Regions from separate parts of the Marinococcus sp. LNHM5E3-2.1 genome, predicted to be linked through region 1. Evidence: a T-box and tRNA genes for the amino acid it is inferred to sense, from the RefSeq annotation. Region 1 holds a T-box; the other holds one or more tRNA genes.
What was found. The T-box of region 1 lies ahead of pheS (phenylalanine--tRNA ligase subunit alpha). A T-box ahead of a tRNA ligase gene usually reads a tRNA of that ligase, here a tRNA-Phe.
Positions count from the first base shown of each region.

Region 1 (15,442 bases):
AGTATCAATGCCCATTGCTTCACCGAGCTGTTCCACCGCTTTAATTGTCCGTTCTTCATCCCGTTCAATTAATGCAAAGCGATCGCTGAGCGCCTGCCGGGCATTTTTTTCTGCCAGATCAAGCAGTTCCCTTTTTTGGCCGCGCTTTGGCTGCTGGACCCGAACATTTACGAACTGTTCAGCCATAGAGGCATCCACCGAGCCCGGAATAAATATTTCCGACGGCTTCATATGCTGCTCCTGCATGTAGAACTGGCCCAGGAAGGTAAGAAAATCCTCCTCCGGCTCCTGATACATTGGAAAAAGGGAAACGTCCCTTTCGATCAACTTTCCCTGTCTTACAAAAAATACCTGCACGCACATCCAGCCTTTGTCATAGCTGTAGGCAAACACATCGCGGTTCACCTGATCCTTTACAGACATTTTCTGTTTTTCCATCACAGAATCAATATGCTGTATTTGATCCCTCAGCTCTTTGGCGCGTTCAAACTCCAGCTGTTCAGAAGCAGTTTCCATTTTCGTTTGAAGCTCCGCCCGGATTTCATGGTGGCCGTTGTTTAAAAACCGTGCAATCTGCTGAATCATATCGTCGTACTGGTCCCTCGTCACCGTAAACTCACACGGGGCCAGACACTGGCCGATATGATAATACAAACAGACCCGGTCGGGCATCGTCCGACATTTACGCAGTGGATATAATTGATCAAGCAGCTTCTTCGTTTCATTTGCCGCCCCGGCGTTTGGGTACGGACCAAAGTATTTTCCGCCATCCTTTTTAATTTTTCTCGTAATGATCAGCCGGGGATGCTCTTCGTTGGTGATTTTAATATACGGGTAGGATTTATCGTCTTTAAGAAGCACGTTGTATTTTGGTTCGTACTTTTTAATTAAATTCATTTCAAGTATTAATGCTTCCAGGTTGGAAGAGGTCATAATATATTCAAAATCGGTAATTTCCATTACGAGCCGCTGGGTCTTTCCGTCGTGCGACCCTGTGAAATAGGATCTCACCCGGTTTTTCAATACCTTTGCCTTACCTACGTATATAACGGTGCCGTGTTTATTTTTCATTAAATAGCAGCCGGGCTGATCCGGCAGAATAGCCAGCTTTTCTTTTAATTGAGTCATGTGCCCAACCCCTCTTGGCGTGTAATATCTATGGTGTTCCTTTCCTTTTTTAAATCAGAAGAAACAAAAAACTGCCGGCCCAGAGACCAGCAGTTTCGTGTTTTACAAATGTTTGTTCAAAAGCTCCACCAGTTGTTCCTTAGGCTGGAAGCCGACAACCTGCTCGACGACTTCGCCGTCTTTAAAAATCATTAGTGTTGGAATACTCATTACGCCGTATTTTCCGGCTGTTTCCTGGTTTTCATCAACATCTAATTTAGCAATTTTAATCTGCTCGCCCATTTCGGTGTCGATTTCTTCGAGCACCGGAGCGATCATTTTACAAGGTCCGCACCAGGGTGCCCAAAAGTCCGCAAGTACTACACCATCAGACGTTTCACCTGCAAAGTTTTGGTCCGATACATTGACAATAGCCATGAATGGTTCCTCCTTTATATCTCTATCCTTGCATTTATTCTTCGTTATTATAGCATCCCCGTGCTTTACTGGCTAACGTTTAGCTTAAAATTTTTAAAGGCTCCATCTGATTATATTTCCGTCTTCAGTGCCTGATAAACTATTTCCGCAAGGGCCGGCCCCTGGGCTGCCAGTGAATAGCTTCCTTTTTCCATTACCCATGTCGTAATCGCTTCATTGAGTATGCCGACAAAACAGATTCTTCCGATTTCAATGGAAAGCGAGCGAGAAAAAACCTGTTCCTCTTTTCCCCTCTTTATAATATCAATAACCGCCTGAAAAAACGGAGACAGTATGCGCTGCATGTTGTCATGAATCTCACCCTTTGTCTGCAAAAGTTCAAAATGGGCAAGCGTAGCAAGCTCCGGCCGGCCTTCCATGAATTCAAGCTGCAGCTGGGCCATTTCAAACAGCTGCTCTTTAACAGAAATATCCTTTTGCATGATTATTTCAAGCTTCTGCATGAATTCCTGCATTTTTTCCTCGAAAATGGAAATTAATATGTGCTCTTTATTATTAAAATACAAATAAATCGTGCCGTCTGCCACCTTTGCCTCTTTAGCAATATCCGACACCTTAGCCTGATGATAACCATGTTCAGCGATTACTTTGATTCCCGCCTCAATAATCTGTGCATGTTTCCTGTTTGGATTTTTCCCCATATATATCTGCCACCCTTTCAAACAAAACCATCCATCATGCCGGTTCCTGCTTCACCCAACCGATATAATGCTTTTAAAAACGCCTCACTCCCGTAACAGAGTAAGGCGCTTCATTGCGTTTGGGTAATACTGGCACAGTATTTTAGTTAGTTATAAATGTACATAATCCATAAAGGGATGTCAACCAAAATGCACATACATAGTCCTAATTAATTAACTATTTGTGGATTTTTCGTTACATTTTCTTCTATTTAAATGATAATTCCGGCACCTATTACAAAAGAAACCCCTACCGAAATAATAAAGGAAATGATTCCCACTGCACGGTTATCTTTGCTGATTTCCTCATCCACCTTAAACATGGGAGTAAGAAATTCAAATATTAAATAGCTTAAAATTAATAATACAAAACCATAAAAACCCCATAGAAGCATAAACAGGATACCGTCGTTATGCATGATGGAATAATGAAGAATGTTGGAAACCCCAAACAGTTTCCCGCCCGTCGCCAGGGCGACAGCGATATTTCCTTTCTTGATTTCTTCCCAGTTACGGTAAGGAGTAATAATTTCAAATATCCACAGAAAAATTACCAGGGAGAGTACAGCAACGCTGAAGTTGCCAGCTGTATTTATAAAAGCATTATCCATCCACGCATCCACGTGCACCCCTCCGCTTACTTAAGTTCTGCCACCGTGTTACCGATGCCGCCTTCATTCATCCCGCCATCCCTGGTTGATTTTACGCTGGGATGGTTTTTCAAATATTCTTTTACACCCTTGCGTAGAGCGCCGGTGCCTTTTCCGTGAATAATATGGACTTCCCGGTAACCGGCGAGCACTACTTCATCGAGGTATTTTTCGAGGCGCTGTACGGCGTCTTCGTATCTTTCCCCGCGCAGGTCCAGTTCGGGCTTTGCCGGGGCGGCTGTAGAAGTCGTGGCGACCTGACGTTTAGGCTCTTTCACGGGCTCTGATTTGAGCTTTTCCATTTCTTCGGGTTTCGCTGTCATTTTCATGATGCCAAGCTGCACCTGAAATTCCTTGTCATTTACCTTTTCTACAATATGTCCACGCTGCCCGAAGCGAAGCACCTTCACTTCATCTCCTACTTCAAAGGTACGTTCTTGCTGGGCTTTTTGTTTCACCTGTTTCTGCTTTTTGGTCATCGCAGGAGCTGCCTGTTCCATCTGCCTGCGGGCTTCGATCAGGCGGTGTTCTTTAATTTCCGCGCCTTCCTTCTGCATCTCCTTCAGCTCGGCAATAATTTCCTCCGCCTGGGCTTTCGCCTTATCGACTTCGCTTTTTGCTTTACCTTCTGCGTTCGCAATAATCTGATCCCGTTTTTGCAGCACTTCATTCCAGGCAGTATTCAGCTCCTGCCAGAGCCTGGACGCTTCCTGCCGGAGGTCATCTGCCTCCTGCCATGCCGATTCTGTTTCTTTTCTTTGTTCATCCAGAGAAGCAATCATCGTTTCGACCTGCTTTGTATCTGTGCTCATTTCTTTTTCTGCATTGGAAATAATAGAATCCGGCAGGCCGATCTGCCTTGAAATAGCAAACGCGTTGCTTCGGCCCGGTACACCTACGAGCAGCCGATACGTTGGCCTCAATGTTTCCACGTCAAATTCGACACTTGCATTCATTACCCCGTCACGGTTGTACGCATACCCTTTCAGTTCACTGTAGTGCGTTGTAGCAATCAATCTGCCCCCGGCTTCCTGGACATAGTCCAGAATGCTGACGGCAAGAGCCGAGCCTTCCTCCGGATCGGTGCCGGCGCCTATCTCATCAAAAAGCACAAACGATTCGCTGTCCACCTGCTTGACGATATCTACAATGTTCGTCATGTGGGAAGAAAACGTACTTAAGCTCTGTTCAATCGACTGTTCATCTCCAATATCGGCAAACACTTTCGAAAATACAGCGGCTTCTGCTTCTTCTTCTGCGGGGACAAACAGCCCTGACTGGGCCATGAGCGTCAGCAGACCAGCCGTTTTAAGTGTCACGGTTTTACCGCCCGTATTGGGGCCGGTAATGACAAGCGTTCCAAACTCTTCCCCAAGCTCCAGGTCAAGCGGCACCATTTCTTCCGGGTCAATGAGCGGATGCCGTGCCTCCATGAACCGGAACCTTCCTTCATTGTTCAGCTCCGGCTGCACCGCTTTCTGATCTCTTGCATAGTAGGCTTTGGCAAATGTGAAATCGAGCTCGGTCAGCGTATTCATATTTACCAGAATCTCTTCCCCGTCTTCAGCAATATATGAAGACAGTTCCTGGAGAATTCGCTCAATTTCCCGCTGTTCTTTCAGTCTTGCCTCTCTTAGTTCGTTATTCATCGAAACGACCGCCTGCGGCTCAATGAAAAGAGTAGCCCCTGTGGACGACTGGTCGTGAACAATACCGCCAAATGACGAACGGTATTCCTGTTTTACCGGCAGCACGTACCGGTCATTGCGTATCGTTACGATGGAATCAGACAGGCGTTTTTGCTGGTCCGGCGACCTGGTGTACTGTTCAAGCTTCGAACGCACCGATGACTCGAGGCTTCTCATCTGCTGCCGGAGTCCGCGCAGGGCGGAGCTTGCACTGTCTAGCACCGCCCCGTTTTCATCTATACAGTCACGGATCTGCTTTTCAATCTCGGGGAGAGTCACTATCTGCCGCACCAGCCCCTCAAGCAGCGGGAGATCCACCGTCTCTTCTGTCATATCCAGAATAAACGACCGTATCCGGCGGCCGGCATACAGGGTGTCCGAAACCTCTGTGAGCTCGCCGGCGTTCAGCATCCCGCCGATTTGAGCCCGGCGCACATGGGCATGAATCTGGCGTATGCCGCCGAGGGGTGCCTGTCCCCGAAGCCGTATTACTTTGGCTGCTTCCGCGGTGAAGCTCTGTGCTTCCTTCGCTTCCGCAAGCTCCCGGTAGGGCTGCAGCCGTTCAATCCGTTCTTTGGCAAGAGTGGAGCCGGCATGAGCCTGCAGCTGCTCTTTCATTTTTTCGTATTCCAACACACGGAGTGTTCTATCATTCAACAATGCTCACCTCTTTGGTTGTTCTATTGTTTCTTGCGCTTCAGCCATTTTTTTAACTGCTCCGCCGTCATTGTATTTATGATCTGCTCTGGCTGAAGAAGCGCTTTTTTGGCAATGGATATGCCTACGTCCATATGATCAAGCATACCAGGGTTGTGGGCGTCCGTATTGATTGCAATAAGAACATTATGCTCAGCAGCCTTTCTCAGCCATTCGGCCGAAAGATCCAGGCGGTTGGGATTGGCATTCAGCTCCAGCGCTGTGTTTGTTTCGCCCGCCCGTTTCATCAGCCGGTCTACATCTACTTTGTATCCGTCCCGTCGTCCTAAAAGTCTTCCTGTCGGATGGGCAATAACATTTACTTCCGGATGCTCCAGCGCCTGTTCCATCCGGTTCATAATTTCTTTTTCTGTCTGGGAGAAGGAGGAATGGATGGAAGCAATGACGACGTCAAGCTCTTCGAGAACTTCATCCTCAATATCGAGCGTTCCGTCGGGCCGGATATCCATTTCAATACCGGCAAATATCTGAATATTTTTTTCTTCTTCTCTGACGTTACGTATTTCTTCTATCTGCCTGCGGATTCTTTCTTCGTCCAGTCCGTGGGCGACCCGCAGGTATTTAGAATGGTCCGTAAGAGCCAGCCATTCGTAGCCGTGTTTCTTTACTTCCTCCACCATCTCACGGATGGAAAGAGACCCATCGCTCCACGTAGTGTGCATATGAAGATCACCACGGATATGCTCCTTTTCTATATATGAATACGGCTGCCGGAATTTATCCGTTTCACCTCTCCCCAGGCGCGCTTCGGGAGGAATAAAGTGCAGACCAAAGTGGCCGTAAAATTCGGTTTCATTCTGAAACGTAGTTTTGCGTCCATTCTGATCTTCAATGCCGTATTCACTTAATTTTTCGTTTCGTTCCTTTGCGAGCTGCCGCATTTGTACATTATGGTCTTTAGAACCGGTGAAATGATGCAGGGTGCTTGCAAAATCTTCTTCCTTTACCAGGCGAATATCTACTTGAACATTATATTCCCCTTTAATTTCAATGCTGACCTTGCTTGTACCGTCATTAATAACCTTCGTTATTTCGGGCATCTCCACCAGCTGTTTGCGGACATTTTCGGCGTTTTCCACACTCATAATATAATCCAGGTCCTTCACCGACTCTTCCACCCGGCGCAGACTTCCAGCCCTCGCATACCTTTGTACCCCTTCCACTTTTTCGAGGGACGCTTCAAGCTTTTCGGCCATTTCCAGCATATAGGCAATCGGCAGTCGCTCCGGTCGCTTGCCTTCTTCTGCGAGCGCTTCGAGTATTTTCTGCTCGGTTTTCGCCCCGAACCCTTCGAGATTCTGTACTTCATGAGTTAAACACGCCTGTTCAAGCGAGTCCCGGTCCGTTATGTCGAGCTCCTGATAGAGCTTCGACACTTTTTTTCCTCCCAGTCCAGGCAGCTTCAGCAGCGGAATTAATCCCTCCGGCACTTCTTCTGTCAGCGTCTGCATCAGTTCTGTTTCCCCGTTGTTGTCCCGCCATTCTTTTATCAGCGCAGCTGTGCCTTTACCGATGCCTTTTAAGCTGCCAGCATCTTCAATTTCATTTAGCGAACGCTCATCATATTCAAGCGCTTGAGCCGCTTTACGGTAGGCAGAAATTTTAAACGGGTTTTCCCCCTTGATTTCCATATATACAGCAATTGTTTCCAAATGGCCGATCAGATCTTTTTTATTCATGCTATTCTCCTCCACATGTCAGCTTTAATCATGTTAGGCATTCTTTTTTGAGTATAACGGGAGTTAATAATTCTGTCTAAGCTCACGCCGCCGGGCTGAAGACATAAAAACAGACTTCCCTGTGAAACACAGGGAAGTCAGCCTTCATTCTCTATTGGGCCGTCCATGTTCCCGGGGTCTGCCGGCATGATTTGCTCGTACCAGCCGGAAAGCCATGGGGTTTCATGTAATATAAAGCTGGCGACTGCCGAATTGTTTATTACCGGCTCAAGAGCCGGAAACGGCATCAGCATAGCTGCAGCCAGCACAACGAATAAAATTACGTACGTTTCGAGCACCCCAAGCACACCACCAAGCCAGTAATTAATCGTTCTAAGCACCGGAAGTCTGGCAATGCCGCCTGCTGCTCCGGTTAAAAAGCCGGCGATGATGCGGGTGCCGATAAACAAAAGAAGAAAGGCAATCGAATAATAAAACAAGCTGCGGGTATCAAAAGCAGCCAGGAACGTCCCCTCCGCCTGCTGCCCGAATGGGTAGGGGATCCATTGTTCTAAAAACTGCGCGACTTCTTCATAGAATAAAAACGCAACAATAAACGCTGCCACCAGACTGACAAGGCGAAGCAATTGAAGAACAAAGCCTCTTTGAAGCCCTGTAAAAAAGCTTCCGATTAAAATCACAACAAGCAGAACGTTTATTACTATTTCCATAGCCATTACCCTTCAGAATCTTTGTCCTTGTTTACTTCTTCTTTGAGTTTTATATAGTCATCCACTACGTTTAAAGCCGTCAATACCGCCAGGCGGGTCGTATCCAAATAAGGATTGTATGCTTTATACTCTTTCATTCTCTTATCTAAATAATTGGCGACCTGATTAATATGCGAGGGTTGTTCATCACCGACAATCGTGTACTGCTGGCCGTATATTGTAACCGTAGTGCGTTTTTTACTTTGATCATCAGCCACGTCTTCCGCCCCCTGTTCTTGAATGTGCCTTTTCCTTAATAGTAACAGAATAAAAAGGCTCTGAATATCTTTCCCTTTACAGGCCCTTTTTTAAACCGGGAGATGCCCGGCAGCTGTTTACTGCCTGAGCTCTGCCCCGGTTTTTTCTTCAAGCATGCGAAGCACCTGGTTGTGCGCGGAGCTGACCTCTTCATCGGTCAGTGTTCTTTCCGGATCCAGGTAGACCAGCGTGAACGCCAGGGATTTTTTGCCGGGCGTTAGATTCTCGCCCTGATAAACGTCAAACAGGGAGGTGCTGTACAGCGTGCTTCCACCTGCGGACTCAATGACTTCTTTTACTTCAGCTGCAGGCACATTTTCATCCACAACAATCGCAATATCACGGGTAGTGGAAGGGAAGCGCGGAAGCGTTTGATAACGAACCGGCGTTTCCACCGCCTGAAGCAGGGAGGTTAAATCAACCTGCAGGGCATACGTTTCGGCTATATCCCACTCACCAGCCGTTGTTGGGTGAATTTGGCCGACGTATCCCACCGTTTTTCCATCCAGCTGTATGTCTGCGGTACGGCCGGGGTGCATATCACTGTGCTCTGCCAAAGTGAACGAAGCACGGCTTTCTACGTGCAGCTCTTCAAGAATGCCTTCAGCAATTCCTTTCATCACGTAAAAGTCTGCATTTTTTGTTTCTCCCTGCCATAGGTGGCTTTCCCATCTTCCGCTTACTACCGCACCAAGCATAATACGTTCTTCCGGCTGTACAGCAGCATTCTCTTCTTCGGAAAGAAACACCGAGCCCATTTCAAACAAAGCGATATCTTTCGTCTGGCGGTTGCGGTTATAGCTGACTCCTTCAAGAAGCTGAGGAATCAGGCTCTGCCGCAGTACTCTGCGGTCTTCGCTCATTGGCATGGTTACTTCCATCGTATACTTTTCCGGGTACAGCGTGAAACGGGAAGCTGAGCTGGCAGTCGTCAGGGAATAGGTGACAGCTTCACTCAGCCCGGCACTTTCCAAAAAGCGGCGTACTGTCCGCTTTCTTTTCTGTTCGGCAGTCAGGCTTCCGGCCGTTGTAGCACCTTTAGGAAGTGTACTCGGAATGTCCTGATAGCCGTGCATCCGAGCGATTTCTTCAGCCACATCCTCTTCAATGCGGATATCCGGGCGGCGGCTTGGGATATATACTTCGATACTGCTCGTTTCCTTGTCGGCGGTCTGAAAGCCGAGACGTTCGAGAATACGGACCATTTCTGAACCGCTGAGCTCCATTCCAAGCAGCTGATTGATACGGCGATCACTCACCCGTACCCAGCGGCCGCCCGGCTCCCGGTGGTCCTCCTGCTCGATGCCCTGAAGCACAGTGGCGCCCGCATATTCAGCGAATAAATGCGCCGCCCGGTCTGCTGCCTGCTCCACTCTCTCCGTGTCGAGCCCCCGCTCATAACGGACACTTGCATCGCTTCGTATCCGCGTATCTTTAGACGCCTGGCGGATCAGGGACGGATGAAACAGGGCCGCTTCAAGCAGAATATTTGTTGTCTGGTCGCTGACCTCAGAGTGCTCTCCACCCATCACTCCTGCGAGAGCTGTCGGCTTTGTACCATTGGTTACGACCAGATGCTCCGTCGAAAGATGATGCTTATTACCGTCGAGCGTCTGTATTTCTTCGTCTTCGAATGCTCTTCGCACGAGCACTTCGTCGGAGCCGAAGGCGTCAAAATCAAACGCGTGCAGCGGCTGCCCGTATTCAAGCAGCACATAGTTGGTAATGTCCACGATGTTGCTGATCGGCCGGATGCCGGCAGCCATCAAGCGGTTCTGCATCCAATACGGAGAAGGATTCACCTGAATATTTTCCGCGACTCTCGCTCCGTAATAAGGAGTGTCTTCGCCGTTTTCGATTTTCACATTAACTGCTGCTGATGCAGGCTTTTCGCTTTCTTTTACCGAAGTCACAGGGAGCCGGACGGTCCGGTCCAGCTGAGCTGCTACTTCGTAGGCGACCCCGAGGATATTCAGGCAGTCGGCACGGTTTGGCGTAATATCCAGATCCATCACTGTATCGTCCCAGCCAAGAGCTTTTACCGCATCCGATCCCGTCTCCGGATCCTCGTCAAAAACGAAAATGCCTTCAGCCACATGCTTAGGCACCAGCTTGGCTTCCACGCCGAGCTCCTGGAGAGAACAAATCATGCCATTGGACTGCTGGCCGCGGATTTCCGCTGCTTTAATTTCCATCCCCCCAGGCAGAACGGTGCCCGGCTTTGCCACTACGACCTTCTGTCCGGCTGCCACGTTGTCAGCACCGCAGATGATCTGTACTGTCTCTGCTCCCTGATGCACCTGGCAAATGTTTAAGTTATCCGCATCCGGATGCTTTTCGGCTTCGGTAACATACCCGACCACGCATCCCTCAATCGGTTCGGCACGCCGGTACAGAGCGTCCACCTCTACACCTCCTGTAGTCAGGCGATCGGCAATTTCTTCGGGGGTAATATCTTCAATATCCACATAATCTTTCAGCCATTTATATGAGATCAACATATCTGCATTCTCCTTCTATACTCGAGTGAATTGTTTTAAAAAGCGCATATCGTTCGTGTAAAAATGCCGGATATCATCAATGCCGTATTTCAGTAGGGAGAAGCGCTCTACTCCCATGCCAAAGGCAAAGCCGCTGTATACGTCCGGGTCAAAACCGCTCATTTCCAGCACGCGCGGATGCACCATCCCGCACCCGAGAACTTCAATCCACCCAGTATGCTTGCAGATGCGGCAGCCTTCCCCGGCGCAGATACCGCATGAAACATCGAGTTCTGCAGACGGCTCGGTAAAAGGGAAGTAGCTCGGGCGGAGACGAATTTCTCTTTCCTCTCCGAAATATTTTTTCACAAATGTTTCGAGCACCCCTTTTAAATCACTCATACGGATATTTTCGTCAACCATCAGCCCTTCGATCTGCATGAACTGGTGGGAGTGGGTAGCATCGTCATCGTCCCGGCGGTAGACCTTGCCCGGGCAGATGATTTTCACCGGCCCTTCGCCGTGGTGGCGTTCCATCGAGCGGGCCTGTACCGGCGACGTCTGTGTACGCAGCAGCAGATCACTGCTGACATAAAAAGAGTCCTGCATGTCACGGGCCGGATGATCTTTTGGCAGATTCATCGCTTCAAAGTTATAATAATCGGTTTCGACTTCCGGTCCTTCAGTCACTTCAAACCCCATACCGATAAAGATATCTTCAATTTCTTCCACAACGCTTGTCAGCGGGTGCTTCGCCCCTCGCTGGACCTTACGTCCCGGCAGTGTTACATCGAGCGTTTCTTTTTCAAGCTTTTCCTTTAATGCTTCGTCGGCAAGCGTTTTTGTTTTTTTCTCCAGACGCTCCTGAATAGCTTCCCGTACTTCGTTTCCTTTCTGGCCGACCACAGGACGCTCTTCCTTGGACAGCTGCCCCATCCCCCGGAGCACTTCCGTAATCGGACCCTTCTTCCCTAAGTATTTTACTCTCACCTGCTCTAATTCCTTTGTATCGCCAGCTTCTTCAATCTGCTGCAGCGCTTCCTGCTGCAGCTCCTCCAAGCGTTCTATCATATCCTGGTTCCCTCCATTTTTATGCCAAATAAAAAGAGCCCTCTCCCTGAAAGGGACGAAGGCTCGCGGTACCACCCTTGTTAGCTGCAGTGCACAGCTCACTCTCCTGTAACGACAGGTTCCGGCACGCTTTTCTTCCACAGGGAATACTCCAGCGGCTGCTCCGAAGCGAATTCACAAATCCTTACTGCAAGGTATTTTCAGTCAGCGATACCTTTTCCCTGTTCAGCAGGAAGCAATGCTACTACTCTTCATCTGCGCATTTGTGTTTATATGTTTCAATATGAATTATTATAGAAAAAGCCTGGCCCGATTGCAACCATCACCAATCTGTCTGCTTCAAGTGATACAGCAGAATGCCGGCAGAAACTGCCGCATTTAACGATTCTGCCTGGCCCGGAATCGGAATGTACAGGTTCTGGTCGGTCCGCTCGAGCCATTTCTTTTGTACGCCGGCTCCTTCGTTGCCAATGATTAACGCAAAGTAAGGCTGCGGCTCAAGTGCCGAATACGACGTACCTTCATCAAGCGAAGTGCCAAAGCACGGAATGTCCGTTTCCTGCAGCCATTCCAGCCATTCCCCCAGGTCCTCCTGCAGTACCGGAACATGAAACAGTGAGCCCTGGGTCGCCCGGACCACCTTTTCGTTGTACGCATCCACCGTACCTGTGCCGAGAACGACTACCCCTTTTCCAAGCGCGTCAACCGTCCGGATAATTGTTCCCAGGTTACCTGGGTCCTGAATGCTGTCCACCAGCACGAAAAATGAATATCCACCGCTTCTTACATTAGAAAATTCAGGAATTCTGCATACAGCTACAATATTTTTCGGGGTTTCCGTCAAGCTTATTTCTTTCATTACGCTTTCTGTTACCTCTGTGGCCGGTGTTGGAATTTCATTAAAAACCTGCGGCCACTCTTTATGCTCTTCAATGAAAATTTCTTCAATCCAGGCCTCCGACCGGACGGCTTCTGTCAGCGCGTGGTCTCCCTCAATTAAAAAAAGCCCTGACCTTTCACGTTCCTTACGCTTATGAAGTTTTTTTATCTCTTTTACTTTCGGGTTTTTTGCCGATTCTATCCGCTTCACTTCGCTGTCTCCCCCAGTATTTTCTCTCATCGTAGCACACTTTGCCCCGCCGCAGAAAGAAAATAAACAGCCCTCCCGTCCCTCATGGACAGAAAGGCTGGTATTTTATGCTTCGTACGTTAACGAATCTACTGTGTCGCGGTCCAGACGCTTAGCAATTTCTACGATTAACTGCACGGCATGCTCAAAGTCATCCCGGTGCAGAATAGCCGCATGCGTATGGATATAGCGGGTCGGAATCGTAATGGCCATCGCCGGTACTCCTTCGCCGGACAGATGAATAGACCCTGCATCTGTGCCGCCGTTTGCCATCATGTCGAACTGAAAAGGAATTTCTTTCTCTTCAGCCACACCGACAACGAAATCACGCAACCCTTTGTGTGCGATGACGGAGGCGTCCATCATAAGAAGCTGCGGGCCTTTGCCGATTTTCGCTCTGGCATCGTTACTTGTGACACCCGGCGTATCCCCGGCAATCCCTACATCGACAGCAAAGCCGATATCCGGCTGAATAAGGTTGGTTGCTGTTTTCGCTCCGCGCAGGCCGACTTCCTCCTGTACAGCACCGACGCCGTAAATTTCATTCGGATGGGATTCATTTTCGAGACGCTTCAGCACCTCAATCGCGATAGCACAGCCAATACGGTTGTCCCAGGCTTTTGCCATCAGCAGTTTTTCATTATTCATCACTTCAAAATCACATACCGGCACGACCGAATCTCCCGGACGCACGCCGAATGATTCTGCTTCTTCCTTGCTTGAAGCACCGATATCGATGAACATATCTTTAATTTCCATTGCTTTCTTGCGCTGCTCCGCCGGAAGAATATGCGGCGGCTTTGAGCCGATCACCCCGGTAATATTTCCTTTTCTCGTCATTACCTTCACCCGCTGGGCGAGCATCACCTGGCTCCACCATCCCCCGAGGGTCTGGAATTTCAAAAAGCCATTCTCATCGATTCCCGATATCATAAAACCAATTTCGTCCAGATGTCCGGTAATCATTAATTTCGGACCGCCGGCCTGTCCGGTTTTTTTAGCAATCAGGCTTCCCAGCCGATCGGTGCTCATTTCATCGGCGTAAGGAGAAATATACTGGGTCATTACTTTTCTCGGTTCCTGTTCATTCCCCGGAACGCCGTTTGCGTCCGTGAGGTCCTTTAGCATCTGCAATGTCGGGTCTAATTCTGCCATTTCGTGCTGCCTCCTTTATGTACGGTTGTTTTACACACACATGCAAAGGGAAAATATTATTAATGCTGCGGGCTAATATTCTCATCCATACAAGCGGTGTGGTGCGGGTTCTTCCATATTCAGTATAAAGAACTTTGCCGCAGGGCTCAAACATAATCTATCATAGCCTGGTGCCTGTGAAACTTTTTAGCAGACTGTGCGTATATATTAGAAATGAGAAGGCTTATGTACGCTTAATCCGATAGATGCAGAGGAGGGTGTAAAGATTGGGTATTCTTTTACGAGTGCTGCTGTTGATCGCTCTTATTATTATCATATACTCGTTTTGGAGATACTGGAATAATTCTAGGAGAAAGCTGGAAGCAGCTCACCATAAAAAACAATTCTATCTGCTTGATGACCAGCAAAACGTGCGGAAAAATTTACTGGCGACCCATAAAGGCGTCATGTTTGAAGGCGAAAAATACGTAGGTACAACCGAAAAATCGTTTGAAGTCGTTACGATTTCGCTGTGGGTGATTGAAAGTGAGCATTTGCGCGGCTTCCAGCGCGAGGATTTCACCTTTCTCGAGCGGGAAATTTTATCCCTCTATCCGGAAGCTGCTATCGAGTGGAACAGCCCGGTAAAGGAGTTCATGCAGCAGCTTGAAGCAAAACATCCCGAGAAACAATAAAAAGCGGAACGCCTGATTTACCGGGCGCTCCGCTTTTTTGTTTGATTATAAGTTTGATTTCGCTTTTTCAGCAAGCTCTGCAAATGCTTTTTCGTCATTTACCGCAAGGTCTGCGAGCATTTTACGGTTCATTTGGATACCGCCCTGCTTCAGGCCATGCATCATGCGGCTGTAGGACAAGCCGTTTAAACGGGCTGCTGCGTTAATACGTGCAATCCACAGCTTACGGAATTCGCGTTTGCGCTGGCGACGGTCCCGGTAAGCATACTGCAGGGACTTCATTACCTGTTCCTGTGCTGTTTTAAACAGTCTATGCTTAGAACCTCTATAACCTTTCGCGAGTTTTAATACTCGTTTACGTCTGCGACGTGCCACATATCCGCCTTTTACTCTTGGCATCGTCAACCCCTCCTTAGCTTATCTTAATTATTTGGTCGTGCTTATTTTTTCGTTTTCGGCAGCAGTGTCTTGATACGCTTGTAGTCGGACTTGGAAACAAGCTCCGGCTTACGCAGGTTACGCTTTTGCTTTTGGGATTTATGCGAAAACATATGGCTCGTGAATGCGCGTGCGCGTTTTACACGGCCGCTTCCTGTTTTGCGAAAACGTTTTGCTGCTCCGCGGTGAGATTTCATTTTTGGCATAAGTGACATCCTCCTTTTTTAATATAACGGGCTGACCGCTGTCTACTCTTTACTGGATTCTTCTTTTTGCTCCCGTTCCTGCTCTGCTTTTGGAGCGAGCATGAGGAACATGCTGCGGCCATCCATTTTCGGCTTCGTTTCAATCGTACTCACGTCTTCACACTCTTTTGCAAACCGGTCAAGCACCTCTTTACCGATATCAGAGTGTGTGATCATACGACCGCGGAAGCGGATAGCTGCTTTTACTTTATCGCCTTTAGACA
Region 1 covers NZ_JBQLIB010000005.1:165,650-181,091, reverse strand. Annotated here, with positions in the region: gene uvrC (excinuclease ABC subunit UvrC) at 1-1,128, opposite strand, end outside; gene trxA (thioredoxin) at 1,231-1,545, opposite strand; gene ACTRXH_RS08525 (TetR/AcrR family transcriptional regulator) at 1,656-2,246, opposite strand; gene ACTRXH_RS08520 (DUF350 domain-containing protein) at 2,498-2,896, opposite strand; gene ACTRXH_RS08515 (endonuclease MutS2) at 2,923-5,280, opposite strand; gene polX (DNA polymerase/3'-5' exonuclease PolX) at 5,304-7,019, opposite strand; gene ACTRXH_RS08505 (CvpA family protein) at 7,157-7,729, opposite strand; gene zapA (cell division protein ZapA) at 7,735-7,986, opposite strand; gene pheT (phenylalanine--tRNA ligase subunit beta) at 8,104-10,527, opposite strand; gene pheS (phenylalanine--tRNA ligase subunit alpha) at 10,543-11,577, opposite strand; T-box leader at 11,626-11,844, opposite strand; gene ACTRXH_RS08485 (TrmH family RNA methyltransferase) at 11,900-12,667, opposite strand; gene ACTRXH_RS08480 (M42 family metallopeptidase) at 12,773-13,861, opposite strand; gene ACTRXH_RS08475 (sigma-w pathway protein ysdB) at 14,128-14,535, shown strand; gene rplT (50S ribosomal protein L20) at 14,581-14,934, opposite strand; gene rpmI (50S ribosomal protein L35) at 14,976-15,179, opposite strand; gene infC (translation initiation factor IF-3) at 15,222-15,442, opposite strand, start outside.

Region 2 (15,442 bases), on a different contig from region 1:
CGGAGTCCTCGTTCGACACGTGTCCGGAATCACCCAGGATTCGTTTTTTAACATTCCAGGGATAGCGGCCCATACGAAGCAGATTAATGTCATGGTTTGATTCAAAAACGTACGCATCGGCATTTTTTACCGTGCCTTTGACCTGGTCGCTGACGTATCCCATATCTGTGGCAAGCGCCAGTTTTTTGCCTTCATGGTGAAACACAAAAAACATAGGATCTGCTGCATCGTGCGAAACGTGGAATGGCTCAAGCTCAATATTGCCAAATGCTGCCGGCTGATTTCGGTCAAGGTGAAATTTCTGTTCCAGGGGCACCTTCCCAATAAGCCCTTCCATCGCCTGCCACGTTTTTACGTTGGCATAGACCGGCAGCTGGTATTTCCGGCTTAATACCCCGACGCTTTTAATATGATCGCTGTGTTCATGGGTAACTATCAGCGCGTCCAAAGCTGCTGGATCCACACCGATCGCATTTAAATTTTCCACTATTTTTTTGCCGCTCAATCCTGCATCAATCAACAAACGCTGCTTCCCAGTCTGTACGTAAATAGCATTGCCTGTACTGCCGCTGGCAAGTACACTGAACTGCAGTGTCATTCTATCCTCCTGCTTTCCCTATTCATTAGCCGGTGCTTCTTCCCCGTTTTCCGCTGAACCATCTTCTTCAGCATCTTCTTCCGGGTCAGAGTCATTTTCCGGCACCTCCGGTTCGACCATGATATCCTCTTCGCCGTTATTCTCCATTACCTGCTCCCATGATTGGACGCGCTGGGTTCTGGCATTCACCAGGTACCTCGATTCTCCGTTTACTTCCACAATATACATCGGTGTATATAAATAAACGTTTTCTCCCTGAGGTGTAACCTGGTTAAAGTAACCGACGCTCACATCGCTCACCGTATCGTTTGTCTGCAGAATACCGTTGCTCGGGTTCCCCAGGGCTTCAATAGCATCCTCCGGAGGAATGGTGCTGTCTGCCGGAGTGGCATCAAGCTCAAAATACGACTGTCGGAAGCCCACAATCTCGTCCTGGTCGTTAAACACCAGCTCAAGCTGGGCAGACGTCTCCGGTTTATAAATCTGCTTATCGTCAAACGTCTGATAATAGTACTGCCTGTTTAACTCTTCATCCATCTGGCCCTGTTCATAATCGTCTGCACTCCAGACATAGTCGCTTAAAAAGGAGGCCAGATCCTCGTTCCGGTTAGCTTCAGATATTTCCACCGGTTCCTCGAGCGTAGCACTCATTCCAATCAGTCGTTCGTTTGATATATACGTAATTTCACTAATGTTTGAGTTGTCTTCTACCTTTTGAGAGCGGCTCCCGTCTTCAAAATCCACGTAGCTTGCTTCTAGATGAAGCTGTTCAATCCGGTCCGGCAGATCATCCTCTGGATACCCATAGAGCCGCTGTTCTGATTCCTCACCGCCTGTCTGGGAGGCAGAGCTTTCCTGGTAATTGGTCTGCTGTTCTAAATAACTCGAAAGCAAAAATGTATTAAGAAGCAGGAAAACAATAATAAAAATGGTCTTTGTTCTCGCCCAGTCCATCTTATTCTCCTCCTTCTTCGTTATCGTCTCCGCCAAAATCCACTGGAGACCAGCTGCCATCGCAGCGGACAAACCACCCGGGCTCCATGTCATAATAGCCGGAATTTTCCCCGTTTCTTGAAATGCTGTAGCCAATTTGTATATCTTCAATCAACGAAGAACTGCACTGCTCCTGTACAGCATCGAGCGTTTTTTCCCCGGTGGGAAGATCGGTGGAGACACCAGCAGCCCCAGTCCTGACCGGGTTATTTTCCAAATCAAACAGCGGCCGGGAATACCCACTTGTCTGCGTGCCTACATTCGACACCTGAATGGAAGCAAAATCACTGCCATTGGAGTCCCGGAAGACTGGCAGACCGCCTTTATTCATTCTGAAGGTAACCGTTGTTTCTCCGTCCAGGGTGGTGGAATCATAATACTGGTAATTATCCGACCAGCCGGCATGATTGTTCACGAACTCAAAGGAAGAAACAAGGCTGCTTGTATCATTACCGTCTGTCTGCTCCGAATAGGTTGGGTTGGCATAACGAAGGTAATCCCCGGCATTATTAATCCGCAGCTCTCTCGTGCCGTCTGTGATGACTTCTGATGAATCATAGTTGTACGTCTGAAGGTTTTGGCCATTTCCTTCCGGCAGCAACACCTGCTGAAAGCTGTTGGCTGATAAACTCGTGGAAGCATAGGTATAATTCGTCCGGGATCCCGGATCTTCGGGAATATAAATATGCTTTTCATACCCGTTTTCATCAGCACTGTAAGTAAGCATGTTTTCGTATTCCGAGAGATACCGTTCGTGCTCCACATCGCTTTTATCCAGGCTAGTGTTGCTGTTTACAACTACACCCTGATCGTAGGAAACAAACGCAGCGTTCAGTTCTTCACTTGCCGGTGAAGCTGTTAATATAATCCGGTCAATCGAGCCATCCAGGATGCTGGCTGCTTCATCGTTTTCATCTTCAAAGCTGAACAGTTCATTGATCATCGACCACGATACCGACGACGGAAATACAAGCTCCATCGAATATTCTGCTGAAGAGACGCTTTCGTACAGCTCATCATGCTCCAGGTCAGTCGCTGATGTTTCTGTGATGCTTGCCTCTTCGAGCTGCCGGAAGGCTTTGTCCAGGTCAGTTGAAGCCTGGTCCTCGGTCATGAGAACACTTCTGCCATTTGAACGCACTACTCCCTGATTCGGCCGGACGATTTCACCTGCTTCCCGGGTCTCTGCTATTTCTGTCGTTTCCTGTACGGTTTCGGAGGAATTGACGCTATCATATTCGGGCTGAAACGACCAGTTCTGCCAGGTAAGAAGCAGACTGCCTATTACTAAAATCGTTAACACCCAGGATTTGATTGTTTCTTTCATGATCCAGCCTCCGCTTTATTAATCACTGAATATGGCAGCGTAATTAATATAGTGGTTCCTTTTTTCCATTCACTGTCAGCCGCAATTCTTCCGCCGTGCGCATGGATAAATTCCTTGGCAATCGCAAGACCCAGTCCGGTACCCCCGAGGTTTCTCGCTCTCGCTTTATCCACCCGGTAAAACCGGTCAAAAATACGGTGCTGGCTTTCTTTTGGAATGCCTACACCCTGATCGCTGATTTCCACGTCTACAGCATCAGCACGAGTAAACATCTGCACACTGATTTCCCCGCCATCCGGCGAGTACTTCACGGCATTTGAAAGTACGTTATCAAAGACTTGATAAATCCTGTCTTTGTCCATATCTACGTATACCGGGTAGGAAGGGACTTCTTTATAGAAAGCAATATTTTTATCCTTGTTAATCATTTCAAAGCGTTCAATCACCTGATTAATCATTTCAGACAGGTCCACAGTAAAAAAGTCCAGGCTGATTTCGTCACTGTCCATCCGCGAAAGCTGAAGCAGGTCGTTCACGAGCCGGATCATTCGGTCCGTTTCGTTCTGGGTCACCTGTAAAAAGCGGGGTCCCAGATTTTCATCCTGCATCGCTCCGTCTTCGAGAGCTTCCATGTAGCTCTTCAGCGTAGTCAGCGGAGTTCTTAATTCGTGAGAAACATTTGATACAAATTCCCGGCGCTCTCTTTCTATCTTTTCCTGCTCCGTGACATCATGAAGCACGGTAATCAGACCAGTAACCGGTCCATCTTCGTTTCGCACGATGGAAAAGTTGGCCTGCAGCAGAAAATCCTGTTCCTCGCTGCTGAAATCCAGCATGATCGCTTCATTATAATCATACAGATCGCTCGATGTCAGCGTCTCAGACAAATGCAGAGCTTCTGTAATGTACGTGCCTTCCATTTCGTCGCTGTTTTTGTTTAACAGCTGCTCAGCGCGTTTGTTCATCAAAATGATACGCCCGAGTTCATCAGTGGCTATAACCCCGTCCGTCATATGGGTCAATACCGAGCTTAATTTCTTCCGTTCGTCCTCGGTGCTTGCCTGGCTCTCTTTTAGTTTCAGCGTCAGCTGGTTAAAGGAATGGGCCAGCTGCCCGATTTCATCGTTGCCGTACACGCGGACTCTGCGGGAAAAGTCTCCTTCCCCCATAATTTTAGCCTGGCGCTGCATGTCCGCGATAGGTCTTGTAATCGTGCGGGCCAGCAGAATACCAAGTATGGCGTTTAAAATCAGCACAATAATGCTCGCTGCAATTAAAATACTGCTGATGTCATTTACCAGGCTGTATACGCTCGACATGTCGGAACGCACGTACAATACACCCAGAATTTCTCCGTCTTCTTCGATCGGCCGCACAATTAAGCTGACCCTGTGGCCGCTGTCGGCATCCCAGCGCACTTCTTCAAGCGTATTCCCTAATAACGCCCGCTGCACAAGGTCATCGTTCGATTGGTTATTGACGATATCCTGCTCGTTTATATTCGACGTGCCTAAAATAATCTGATTGGAGCCGATCACCCTGGCTTCCGGACTCGACTGTCCCGGGTCATTATTTGCTCCTGAATTGGCAAATTGGCTTAATAAACTGTCGATATCCTCCTGAACCGTATTATCGTCTTCTCCTCGACTCTGTGTCAGTTCTTCCTGCACATTATACTCCAGAAGATCGGTCTGCTCGGCGAGCGTATCATTAAAATTTTCCACGAGCGTGTCTTCAAGAGCGCTCGTGAAAAATACGGTAATGAACTGCATCGCTACAAAAATCAGCAGCACGAAGATCAAAATGAGTTTAAAATGAATCGATTTGAAAAAATCGATAATCTTCATACATTACTTCTCCTGTTCTGGATGTTTTAAGTAGTATCCAACACCACGTCTTGTCACAATCCACTCAGGGAAGCTCGGATTGTCTTCTACTTTCTCTCTTAAACGGCGCACCGTTACGTCCACGGTACGTACGTCCCCAAAGTAATCATAGCCCCACACGGCCTGCAGAAGATGCTCTCTTGTCATTACCTGGCCGATATGGCGGCCAAGGTAAAGAACCAGTTCAAACTCCCGATGCGTAAGGTCTATCGGCTCCCCACGTTTTGTTACTAAATACGCATCCGGGTCTACGAGAAGGTCACCGATTTTTATAGCATTCTGCGGCTCGGTGCTGCCTTCTTCTGCTGCCGGCTGCTTCCTGCGAAGATTGGCTTTAACTCTGGCCAGAAGCTCCCGGTTGCTGAACGGTTTGGTTACATAGTCATCTGCTCCAAGTTCAAGACCGAGCACCTTATCGATTTCCCCGTCTTTAGCAGTTAACATGATGATGGGCATATCAAACCGCTTCCGGACTTCTCTGCATACTTCCATGCCGTCCTTGTTTGGAAGCATGACGTCAAGAAGAATCAGATCCGGACCGAAATTATCCACCTTTTCTAAAGCTTCGTCGCCGTCATATGCACAAACAACCTGAAACCCTTCTTTTTGAAGATTAAATTCTAATATATCAGCAATTGGCTGTTCATCATCGACTACTAATATTTTCTCATCCATGTTCCCACCGCTCCATTCCTCAAATGTGAAAAGGCATAAATTCAATCATCTATGTGTAGTAACATCCTGCAAAGGTATGCCTCTTTATGTTTATTGCAAAATATTTAAGAGGATTACAATTCTCTTTCACATTGTAACACAGCTCTTTATCTGTTCCTATCGAGGCCGGAAGCCTGTGAAAAAAGCGCCTGGACGTCAATGTCCAGGCGCTGGTTATTTTATAAAAATGGTGGCTCGAGACGGAATCGAACCGCCGACACGAGGATTTTCAGTCCACTGCTCTACCGACTGAGCTATCGAGCCATGCTAAAAAAATAATTTTGCTTAGATACTGCTCTTGCTTCCAGGGCTACTGTCCTTACCCTCATTCTTTGCTTATTCGATGAAGCAATTCGGGACGGACAACTCGCAGAACATTCGGAGAGGTATCGCTTGTTGCTCTACCGACTGAGCTGCCTGGCCATGAGTAAATCAGAAAATAAAATGGCGGGCCTGACGGGATTTGAACCCGCGATCTCCTGCGTGACAGGCAGGCATGTTAACCACTACACCACAGGCCCTTTTAAAAAAGAATACACTGCGAATCTTATCGTCTGTTGCTTTCGTTCGCTGCAGTCACGTACGCTTTGTACGTTCCTTTGCTCTCTCTCTGGCATACTCAACCTTCTGGTGTCTTCTTTCCAAAAATGAGTAAGGGGGGTAAACTGCGAATCTAGTCGTTTATTTCAGTGCTGTTCATTTTCTGTTTGATAAGAAAATGGTGACCCGTACGGGATTCGAACCCGTGTTACCGCCGTGAAAGGGCGGTGTCTTAACCACTTGACCAACGGGCCTTTCATGGTGAGCCATGGAGGATTCGAACCTCCGACCCTCTGATTAAAAGTCAGATGCTCTACCAACTGAGCTAATGGCTCCTAATATGAAGAAATTGTCGCTGTGGATAACGACAACATGAGTAATATTATCACGTCACAGATGCAATTTCAACTAGTTTTGCATGAAAAAAGTGATTCGTTGAAAAAAGCATCCGCCTCTATGGCAGATGCTTAGTGGTTTTTATTGGATAGCCCATACACCGCGGACCATATTTGTCTGATTCCGGTCCGGGCCTACTGAGAAAATGCTGATAGGAATGTTGGTCAGCTGGGAAATACGTTCAATGTAATGACGGGCATTTACCGGAAGATCCCCGAGCGACGAAGCACCGGTGATGTCTTCTGTCCAGCCCGGCAGCTCTTCATAAATCGGCTCGCACTCTGCAAGTACCTTCAGGCTCGCAGGGAATTCTTCCATAATCTCTCCCCGGTACTTATAGGCCTTGCATATTTTGAGCGTTTCAATACCGGTCAAAACATCAATGGAATTTAAAGATAAATCGGTGATCCCACTCACCCTGCGGGCATGACGCACCACTACACTGTCGAACCAGCCGACACGGCGGGGCCGGCCGGTAGTGGTCCCGTATTCGTTTCCGACTTCACGAATCTGGTCCCCGGTTTCGTCAGACAGCTCTGTTGGAAACGGGCCGTCGCCAACGCGGGTCGTGTATGCTTTGGAAACGCCCACCACGTGCTGAATTTTGGACGGTCCTACTCCCGAACCGATAGTTACGCCGCCGGCGATAGGATTTGAGGAGGTGACAAAGGGATATGTGCCCTGGTCGATATCAAGCATCACGCCCTGCGCACCTTCAAACAGCACCCGGCGGCCTTTATCGATCGCTTCATTCAACTCTACCGATGTATCACAGACATACTTCGCAAAGAACTGGCCATACTCATAGTATTCATCCAGAATATCTTCAAGCTCAAACCCTTCTGCGTCATACATTCTTTCGAGCAGACGGTTCTTTTCTTTCAAATTCCGCGACAGTTTTTCCCGGAATTCATCTTTATCCAGAAGGTCAGCAATACGGATGCCTACGCGGGCAGCTTTATCCATATAAGCCGGGCCAATGCCTTTACGGGTCGTTCCAATTTTATTTGTGCCTTTGCTGTCTTCTTCCACGGCATCGAGACGCAGATGGTAAGGAAGAATAACGTGGGCACGGTTGCTGATACGCAGGTTGCTTGTATCAACGCCGCGCTCATGCAGATATTCCAGCTCTTCAACGAGCGCTTTCGGATCAATAACCATTCCGTTTCCGATGACACATGTTTTATTATCATAAAAAATTCCGGACGGAATTAAATGAAGCTTGTATTTAGTTCCTCCGAAGACAATCGTATGACCAGCGTTATTTCCACCCTGGTAACGGGCCACAACCTCCGCATTTTCTGATAAGTAATCCGTTACTTTTCCTTTTCCTTCGTCTCCCCACTGAGTTCCTACAATTACTATTGACGACACAGCGTCCACCTCCACAATCTCTCCTGCCGGCACCTTAGGCATATTTTTCTTGCTTATCCAATAACGTTCACTTGGCTTCATCTAAAGTTTTCATATTCTTATTTTATTATGGAGAAAATCCCTTAGATAGTCTATCAACCACGGCACGCAAAGTCAATAAAACACGAACATTAAAAGTTTTATTTGCTTAATTTGTTCGCTTATACAAAAAGCCCGGAGTCTAAGCTCCGGGCGGGATCTGATTATCGTCGTGTCGCCGGTCCAAATTAACGAATTTATTATATTCTTTAATAAAAGCGAGCTCGGCCGTACCAACCGGCCCGTTACGCTGTTTGGCAATAATAATTTCAATGATATTCTGGTTTTCGGATTCCTGGTCATAGTAATCATCACGGTATAAAAACGATACAATATCTGCATCCTGCTCAATACTTCCGGATTCCCTTAAATCAGACATCATCGGGCGTTTATCCTGCCTGGATTCCACCCCGCGGGAAAGCTGGGAGAGCGCAATTACAGGGACCTCAAGTTCACGCGCAAGAGCTTTTAAATTACGGGAGATTTCCGAAACTTCCTGCTGGCGGCTTTCCCCGCCTCTGCTGCTTCCCTGGATCAGCTGCAGATAGTCAATCAGAATCATTCCAATACCCCGTTCCTGCTTCAAACGGAGGCATTTCGCACGTATATCGTTTACCCGTATGCCCGGGGAATCATCAATAAAAATGCCGGCTGAAGATAAGCTCCCCATCGCCATCGTCAGCTTTTCCCAGTCCTCTTCCTGAAGCGCACCGGTACGAAGACGGTTAGCATCAATGTTTCCCTCCGCACAGAGCATCCGCTGCACAAGCTGGGCAGCACCCATCTCCAGGCTAAAAATAGCCACATTTTCCTCGGTTTTTGTTGCAATGTTCTGGGCAATGTTTAAGGCAAAGGCCGTTTTCCCCATAGAAGGCCTCGCAGCCACAATCACCAGGTCACTGCGCTGAAATCCGGCAGTCATATGGTCGAGCTCGGCAAAGCCGCTCGCAATTCCGGTTACGTCATTTTCCCGGTTCTGCAGCATTTCAATATTGTCATATGTTTCAATGAGTACATCTTTGATGGAAACGAAGGCAGACGAACGACGCTCCTGCGATACTTCCATTATAGTCTTTTCAGCTTCGTTAAGTACTTCCTCTACATCATGTTCTCCGCTGTAGCCTTCATTCACTATGTTAGTTGCCGCACGTATCAGCCGCCGCAGCAGGGACTTACTGTATACGCCCTGACTGTAATAACCAACGTTGGCCGCTGTCGGTACAGCATTTGCCAGATCGGTAAGATAAGAAAGACCGCCGATTTCTTCGAGCACCTGTTTTGCCTGCAGTTCCGTGCTGACCGTAATAAGATCAACCGGCTCTCCCCGTTCAGACAGCTCAATCATCGTATTAAAAATACGCTGATGCGACTGACGATAGAAATCTTCCGGCATCAAATGCTCCGTGGCAGTAATGAGTGCTTCGCCCTCTAAAAAGACAGCACCTAAAACAGCCTGTTCTGCTTCAATATTCTGCGGGGGGACCCGTTCTGTGAAAATATCATTCATTGCTTTCACCTCTATAGAACGTGTTGAAAAAAAGAGCCTGGTTCTTACCCTCTGTTTATGACGGGGAAACAGGCTCTTTATTCATCCACGCAGCTGTTACTCTTCCGTCACGTGTACGTTTACGACAGCTGTGACTTCAGGATGAATCTTGATTGGTACTTTAGTATAGCCAAGTGAACGAATTGGCTGGTCAATTTCTATTTTACGTTTATCCACTTTCATGTTCATGCTTTTCAGCTTTTCCGCAATCTGTTTTGTAGAAACCGCTCCGAACAAACGACCGCCTTCTCCTGCTTTGGCAGTAAGCTCTACGTCTGTTTTTTCGAGCTGCTCCTTAAACTTCTTCGCCTGCTCAAGCTCTTCCTGCTCACGTTCTTTTTGTTTTTTCTGTGTAGCTTCCAGGTCCCGCAGATTGCCTTTGCTCGCTTCTACAGCAAGGTCCTTCTTTAATAAATAGTTTCTGGCGTACCCTTCGGATACGTCTGCAACTTCACCTTTTTTCCCCTGGCCTTTTACGTCTTGTTTCAGTATGACTTTCATTCGGATGTGCCCCCTTGCAAATATTCATCAATGGCCTGCTTCAGGCGTTTTTCCGCTTCTTCAATCGTAGTATCGGTCAGCTGCGTTGCCGCATTCGTTAAATGACCGCCTCCGCCTAAAGCTTCCATTATTAACTGCACGTTCACTTCACCAAGCGAACGGGCGCTGATACTAATTTTATCATCCTGACGCTTAGATATCACAAATGAACCTTTGATATCGTTCATCGTAAGCAGGGTATCTGCTGCCTGAGCGATTAAAATCTGGCCGTACATTTCATCTTCCGCAGCGGCGGCAACAGCCATGCCGTCACGGTAGACCTCCGCCCGCTCGATAAGATGCGACCGCTCCACGTATTGATCGAGATCTTCTTTTAAGAGCATCTGCACCATAGTCGTGTCGGCACCGTGCATTTTTAAAAATGAGGCTGCATCGAACGTTCTAGATCCGGTTCGGATGGCGAAGCTTTTCGTATCCACAATAATGCCTGCAAGCATCGCCGTTGCTTCAAGCACATCCATACTGAGCTTTTTCGGCTGATACTCCAGAAGCTCTGTTACAAGCTCGGCTGTGGATGAAGCGTACGGTTCCATATATACAAGCACCGGATCTTCAATGAATTCTTCTCCCCGGCGGTGATGATCAAGAACAATCGTACGGTTCACGCGGTCAATCAGCCGCGGCTCGATAACCATGGAGGGTTTGTGTGTATCCACGACGACAAGCAGCGTATGCTTCGTTACTTCATCCATTGCTTCGGACGGCGTAATAAATTGAGACCACAGGTATTCATGGTTTTCGATTTCTTCCATCAGCTTTTTCACATCCGGATTAATTTCATCCGGATCTACGACAACATACGCATCTGTATTATTTACTTCAGCGATTTTAAGCACGCCAATCGCAGCACCAATAGCATCCATATCCGGATTTTTATGGCCCATCACAATGACCTGGTCGCTTTCGAGAACAAAATCACGCAGTGCATGGGAAATAACCCTGGCGCGCACCCGGGTACGCTTTTCAACGGCATTGGACTTCCCGCCGTAAAAACGCACCTTTCCGTTCGCGTCCTTGATGGCTACCTGATCGCCTCCACGTCCGAGTGCGAGATCGAGACTGGACTGGGCCAGGGAACCAAGCTCCTGCAGGGACGGCTCGCCCGAACCGATGCCGATGCTAAGGGTGATGGTCACCTTCTCTTTACTCGTAATATCACGTACGTAATCGAGCAGCTCAAACTTTGTCTGCTCAAGATGATCAAGGGCGTCCTGATTCATGATAGCAATAAACCGGTCTACAGCAATGCTGCGCAGTAAAATGTCATGATCCCCCGCCCACTCATTCAAAGCGGTAGTCACATGACTCATCAGCCGGCTTCTTGTCTGATCGTCCATGCCCTGGGTAACTTCAGTGAAATTATCCAAATAAATAAACGCCACAACTGATTTTTCTTTTTGATACATCGCCTGAATATCCGTCGTTTCAGTCATATCAAAAAAATACAGCAGCCGCTCTTCGCGGTGAATATAAACGGTATAATGACGATTTCTCATCGTTAAATGTATTTCGCTTTCCCCCTGCTTAATCGCTGCAGCCAGACGTTCAGATACAGTACTGATCGGTTTTCCCATGAACTCCTTCGGCAGGTAGGAAAGAATGAAGGGGTTCGCCCACTGTATCTGATAATTCTTATCATACAGCAGTATGCCAATAGGCATTTCGGTAACTGCTTCTTCCCCCGCCTTGTTCACACGGTGGGTCAGCGTAGATATATACCGTTCAAGCTCTTTTTCAAATGAACGCTCCGCCTGGATAACATAAATAGCCAAAGCTCCGAGCAGGACAAATCCTACAGCTCCTATTTCCCATTGAAACCAGGTGAGAAAGGCAAGTGCTATTCCGGCTAGTATGAACAATCCGACGATATGATAGCCGTACCACCGCCGTATTAAAAACTTCGGCATGTAACTCAACCCCTACTTCGTGTCGGTTTGAATGCGTTGCTTCAAGTTTAGACCTAAATCTATTATACCTAAAATGCGGGCCAAAAATAATGCTATTGTTGATAATAATATACTCCCGACGATAATGAGAACCCCGTAGTATTTCGGATAGGATTTAGCATGCAGGAAATAAAAGATCACGGTAAAGCCCTGAATCGCCACAGCCAGCTCCAAAAGAGGAAAAAGATTCATAACAACAATATACATAGCCGTGCCTTCTTCAAGCCCAATCAAAATAAATATGGAACCGGTCAAATAATACCATATGAGAGACCTCGGAAAATTCCAGTTTCGAAAAGCCGGAAACTGCTGGTAATCCATCCGGACACGCTTCAAAATAACATGAGCGAACACCTGGGTTATAAATGAAAGAATAATGCCTGTGCCAATAAGGAGCACCGGACCGATGTATTGAATCAGTGTAACCATCTCTGCTAAGGCATCCAGATTTGAGGTATCCTGATCGATACTCTCCATCATGCTTCTCGCCTGGGCAATAGAGTCATTCAGTGTTTGCTGGATCAATTGGATCGGATCAATATTAAACAGAAGAACCGAACTTAAATAAAATAAAACCAGGCCGATGATATAAGCCACAGTCCCTGCAGCAAAAACGGCAAAAGCCGGCTTCTTTTGATGAATAAGCGCCCCTGCTGCAATGCCCCCAAGACCGAAAATCAAAGCAGTCGGAAAACCAATACCACCCGTAAACAAAGTCGCAAGCAGCGCACAGACGATAAACATAAAAATGCCCGGTTTCCCTCCGTTTCTTGCCACAAAAATAATAAACGGAAGCGGCATCGCTATCGTTAATATACTTCCGACGACCGGCACAAAGATCAGCAGCAGTACCAGCACCAGGAAAATAGCGCTAAAGACGGCTGCTTCTGCGACACTTCTAGCATTTTTCACTTCACGTTCACCTCATTTACAAAGGCAGTCAAATAAATGTACAGCAGCCGCCCAATTGCTTTCACTCCCACATTATCCCAGTGCTGCCTTTATCTCTTCGTATTCATGGAAATTCCATTCGTTCATTTTAGCTTATTCCCTTTCAAAAAGAAAGACGAACAGCCGAATAGTCAAAGGCTGTACATATCTAAAAAACGCTGACTTACGTCAGCGCCTTATTTCGTTTATTTATCTGCGGCCGGGCTTTTATTTATTCTTCATTCGGCAGCTTGAAGGAAGATTCGTTTGGAACCTCTGCTTCTATGTTTTCCTCTGCGGCTTGAATATCATCCTGCTTCAATTCTTCAAGCTGTTTATTAATTTTTGTAATATAAGACTGAACGTCCATATGAAAACCTCCTTCCCAGTATATAAAACGCTTTAACAATTACTTCATTTATACCCCGGGGAGGGAGCGGCCTAAACATACAGCCAGTTTCCATACAATAAAACACCCTTCCCCGGGCATAAGGCCTGGAAAAGGGTGTTTAAATGTTTCCCTTACTGCTCGCGCACAAAAGGAAGCAATGCTACGTGACGGGAACGCTTGATAGCGCGGGTCAGCTTACGCTGATATTTCGCACTCGTACCAGTTACGCGGCGTGGAAGAATCTTCCCTCTTTCTGAAATAAACTTCTTCAAGAGTTCAGTATCTTTGTAATCGATATGAGTAATTTTGTTTACTGTGAAGTAACAAACTTTCCGTCTTTTTCCTCTACGACGTGCTGCTGCTGCCATTGTTTATCCTCCTTTATAAAAGATTGTTTATGCTCTCAGGGGTTTTAGAATGGCAAATCGTCATCTGAAATGTCGATTGGCTGCCCGTTATCCGAAAACGGATCATCGTTTAAATTAGACGAATCGCGATTTTGCTGGCCTGAACCTGAGCTCTGGCTACTCTGCTGTTGAGAATAGCCGCTTCCCTGCGAAGAACCTCCGCCTCCGGACGCTCCGCGCGGTTCAAGGAACTGCACGCTCTCCGCCTGAACTTCTACTACCGTTACACGACGGCCTTCCTGGTTTTCATAGCTCCGGCTCTGCATACGTCCATCCACACCGGCCAGGCTGCCTTTTTTCAAGTAATTGGCCACATTTTCTGCCTGCTTCCGCCAAATGACGCAGTTAAGAAAGTCTGCTTCCCTTTCGCCCTGCTGGTTGGTAAATGGACGATTTACCGCAATGCGAAAGTTAGCGACTGCTACGCCGTTCGGGGTATAACGCAGATCAGGGTCCGCGGTCAGCCGACCGACTAACACGACACGATTTATCATTTAAACCCCTCCTGATTGTTAATGAAATTAGTCGTCGTTACGAACAACTAAGTGGCGGATTACGTTATCATCGATTTTAACCAGACGGTCAAATTCGTTGGTAGCGTCCGCGGTGCCTTTAATGTAGGTTACAACGTAATACCCGTCACGAAAATCATTGATTTCGTATGCGAGACGTTTTTTTCCTACTTCGTCTACTTTTTCAATTTCAGCGCCGTTATCCGTTAAGATTTTGTTGTACCGTTCGATTGTGTTTTTGACACCATCTTCGTCAACATTCGGGCTGATAATGTAAAGTACTTCATAATTCCGCATGCTGCGTCACCTCCTTTTGGTCTTCGGCTCTTCTCCGGTGGAAAAGAACAAGGAGCAAAAAACGCTTATCCGTTTTTAACTCGCAAGTTAAAATTATATCAGCTTGAATTGCATTTTACAATATTCCCGGAGGAAAAATTAAACGTTAAAGCGGAAATGAACAACGTCGCCGTCCTTAACGATATATTCCTTGCCTTCAAGCCTTACCTTGCCTGCTTCTTTGGCGCTGTTCATTGCACCTGCCTGCATCAGGTCTTCGTATCCGACAACCTCGGCACGGATAAAGCCTTTCTCAAAATCACTGTGGATTACACCGGCAGCCTGGGGAGCTTTTGTATTTTTGCGGATCGTCCAGGCCCTTACTTCCGGTTCACCTGCAGTAAAATACGTCTGCAGGCCAAGCAGGGAATAAGCTTCCCGGATCAGCTGGTCAAGCCCCGGCTCTTCAATGCCGAGATCCTGAAGAAATTCATTTTTTTCTTCTCCTTCAAGCTCCGCGAGTTCTTCTTCAATTTTCCCCGAGATAACTACAACGCCCGCACCTTCAGCTGCTGCAAATTCTTTGACACGGGAGACGTGCTCATTGTCTTCTTCTTCCATTAAGTCATCTTCGCTGACGTTGGCGACGTATAATACCGGCTTCATCGTGAGAAGCTGGAAGCCTTTAACGATTTTCAGCTCTTCCTCAGTCCATTCCAGGCTGCGCACGGGCTGTTCTTCTTTCAGTGCTTCGACAATCTTTTCGAGTACTGCATGCTCCTGCATTGCATCTTTATCCTTGGATTTGGCAAGCTTTGCTACTTTATCGATCCGCTTTTCTGCCGTCTCAAGGTCTGCAAGAATCAGTTCCAGGTTAATTACTTCGATATCATGGATCGGATCTATTTTTCCCGAGACGTGAGTGACGTCATCACTGTCAAAGCAGCGTACCACGTGGGAAATAGCG
Region 2 covers NZ_JBQLIB010000016.1:13,610-29,051, forward strand. Annotated here, with positions in the region: gene ACTRXH_RS14230 (MBL fold metallo-hydrolase) at 1-598, opposite strand, end outside; gene yycI (two-component system regulatory protein YycI) at 617-1,552, opposite strand; gene ACTRXH_RS14240 (YycH family regulatory protein) at 1,554-2,918, opposite strand; gene walK (cell wall metabolism sensor histidine kinase WalK) at 2,915-4,765, opposite strand; gene yycF (response regulator YycF) at 4,769-5,479, opposite strand; tRNA gene ACTRXH_RS14255 (tRNA-Phe) at 5,707-5,782, opposite strand; tRNA gene ACTRXH_RS14260 (tRNA-Asp) at 5,964-6,039, opposite strand; tRNA gene ACTRXH_RS14265 (tRNA-Glu) at 6,238-6,312, opposite strand; tRNA gene ACTRXH_RS14270 (tRNA-Lys) at 6,318-6,393, opposite strand; gene ACTRXH_RS14275 (adenylosuccinate synthase) at 6,536-7,828, opposite strand; gene dnaB (replicative DNA helicase) at 8,049-9,413, opposite strand; gene rplI (50S ribosomal protein L9) at 9,510-9,953, opposite strand; gene ACTRXH_RS14290 (DHH family phosphoesterase) at 9,950-11,920, opposite strand; gene ACTRXH_RS14295 (YybS family protein) at 11,933-12,871, opposite strand; gene ACTRXH_RS14300 (hypothetical protein) at 13,122-13,259, opposite strand; gene rpsR (30S ribosomal protein S18) at 13,412-13,648, opposite strand; gene ssb (single-stranded DNA-binding protein) at 13,693-14,181, opposite strand; gene rpsF (30S ribosomal protein S6) at 14,209-14,496, opposite strand; gene ychF (redox-regulated ATPase YchF) at 14,635-15,442, opposite strand, start outside.
Region 2: it encodes a tRNA-Phe, which carries the amino acid that the T-box ahead of pheS (phenylalanine--tRNA ligase subunit alpha) is inferred to sense. The anticodon was not compared.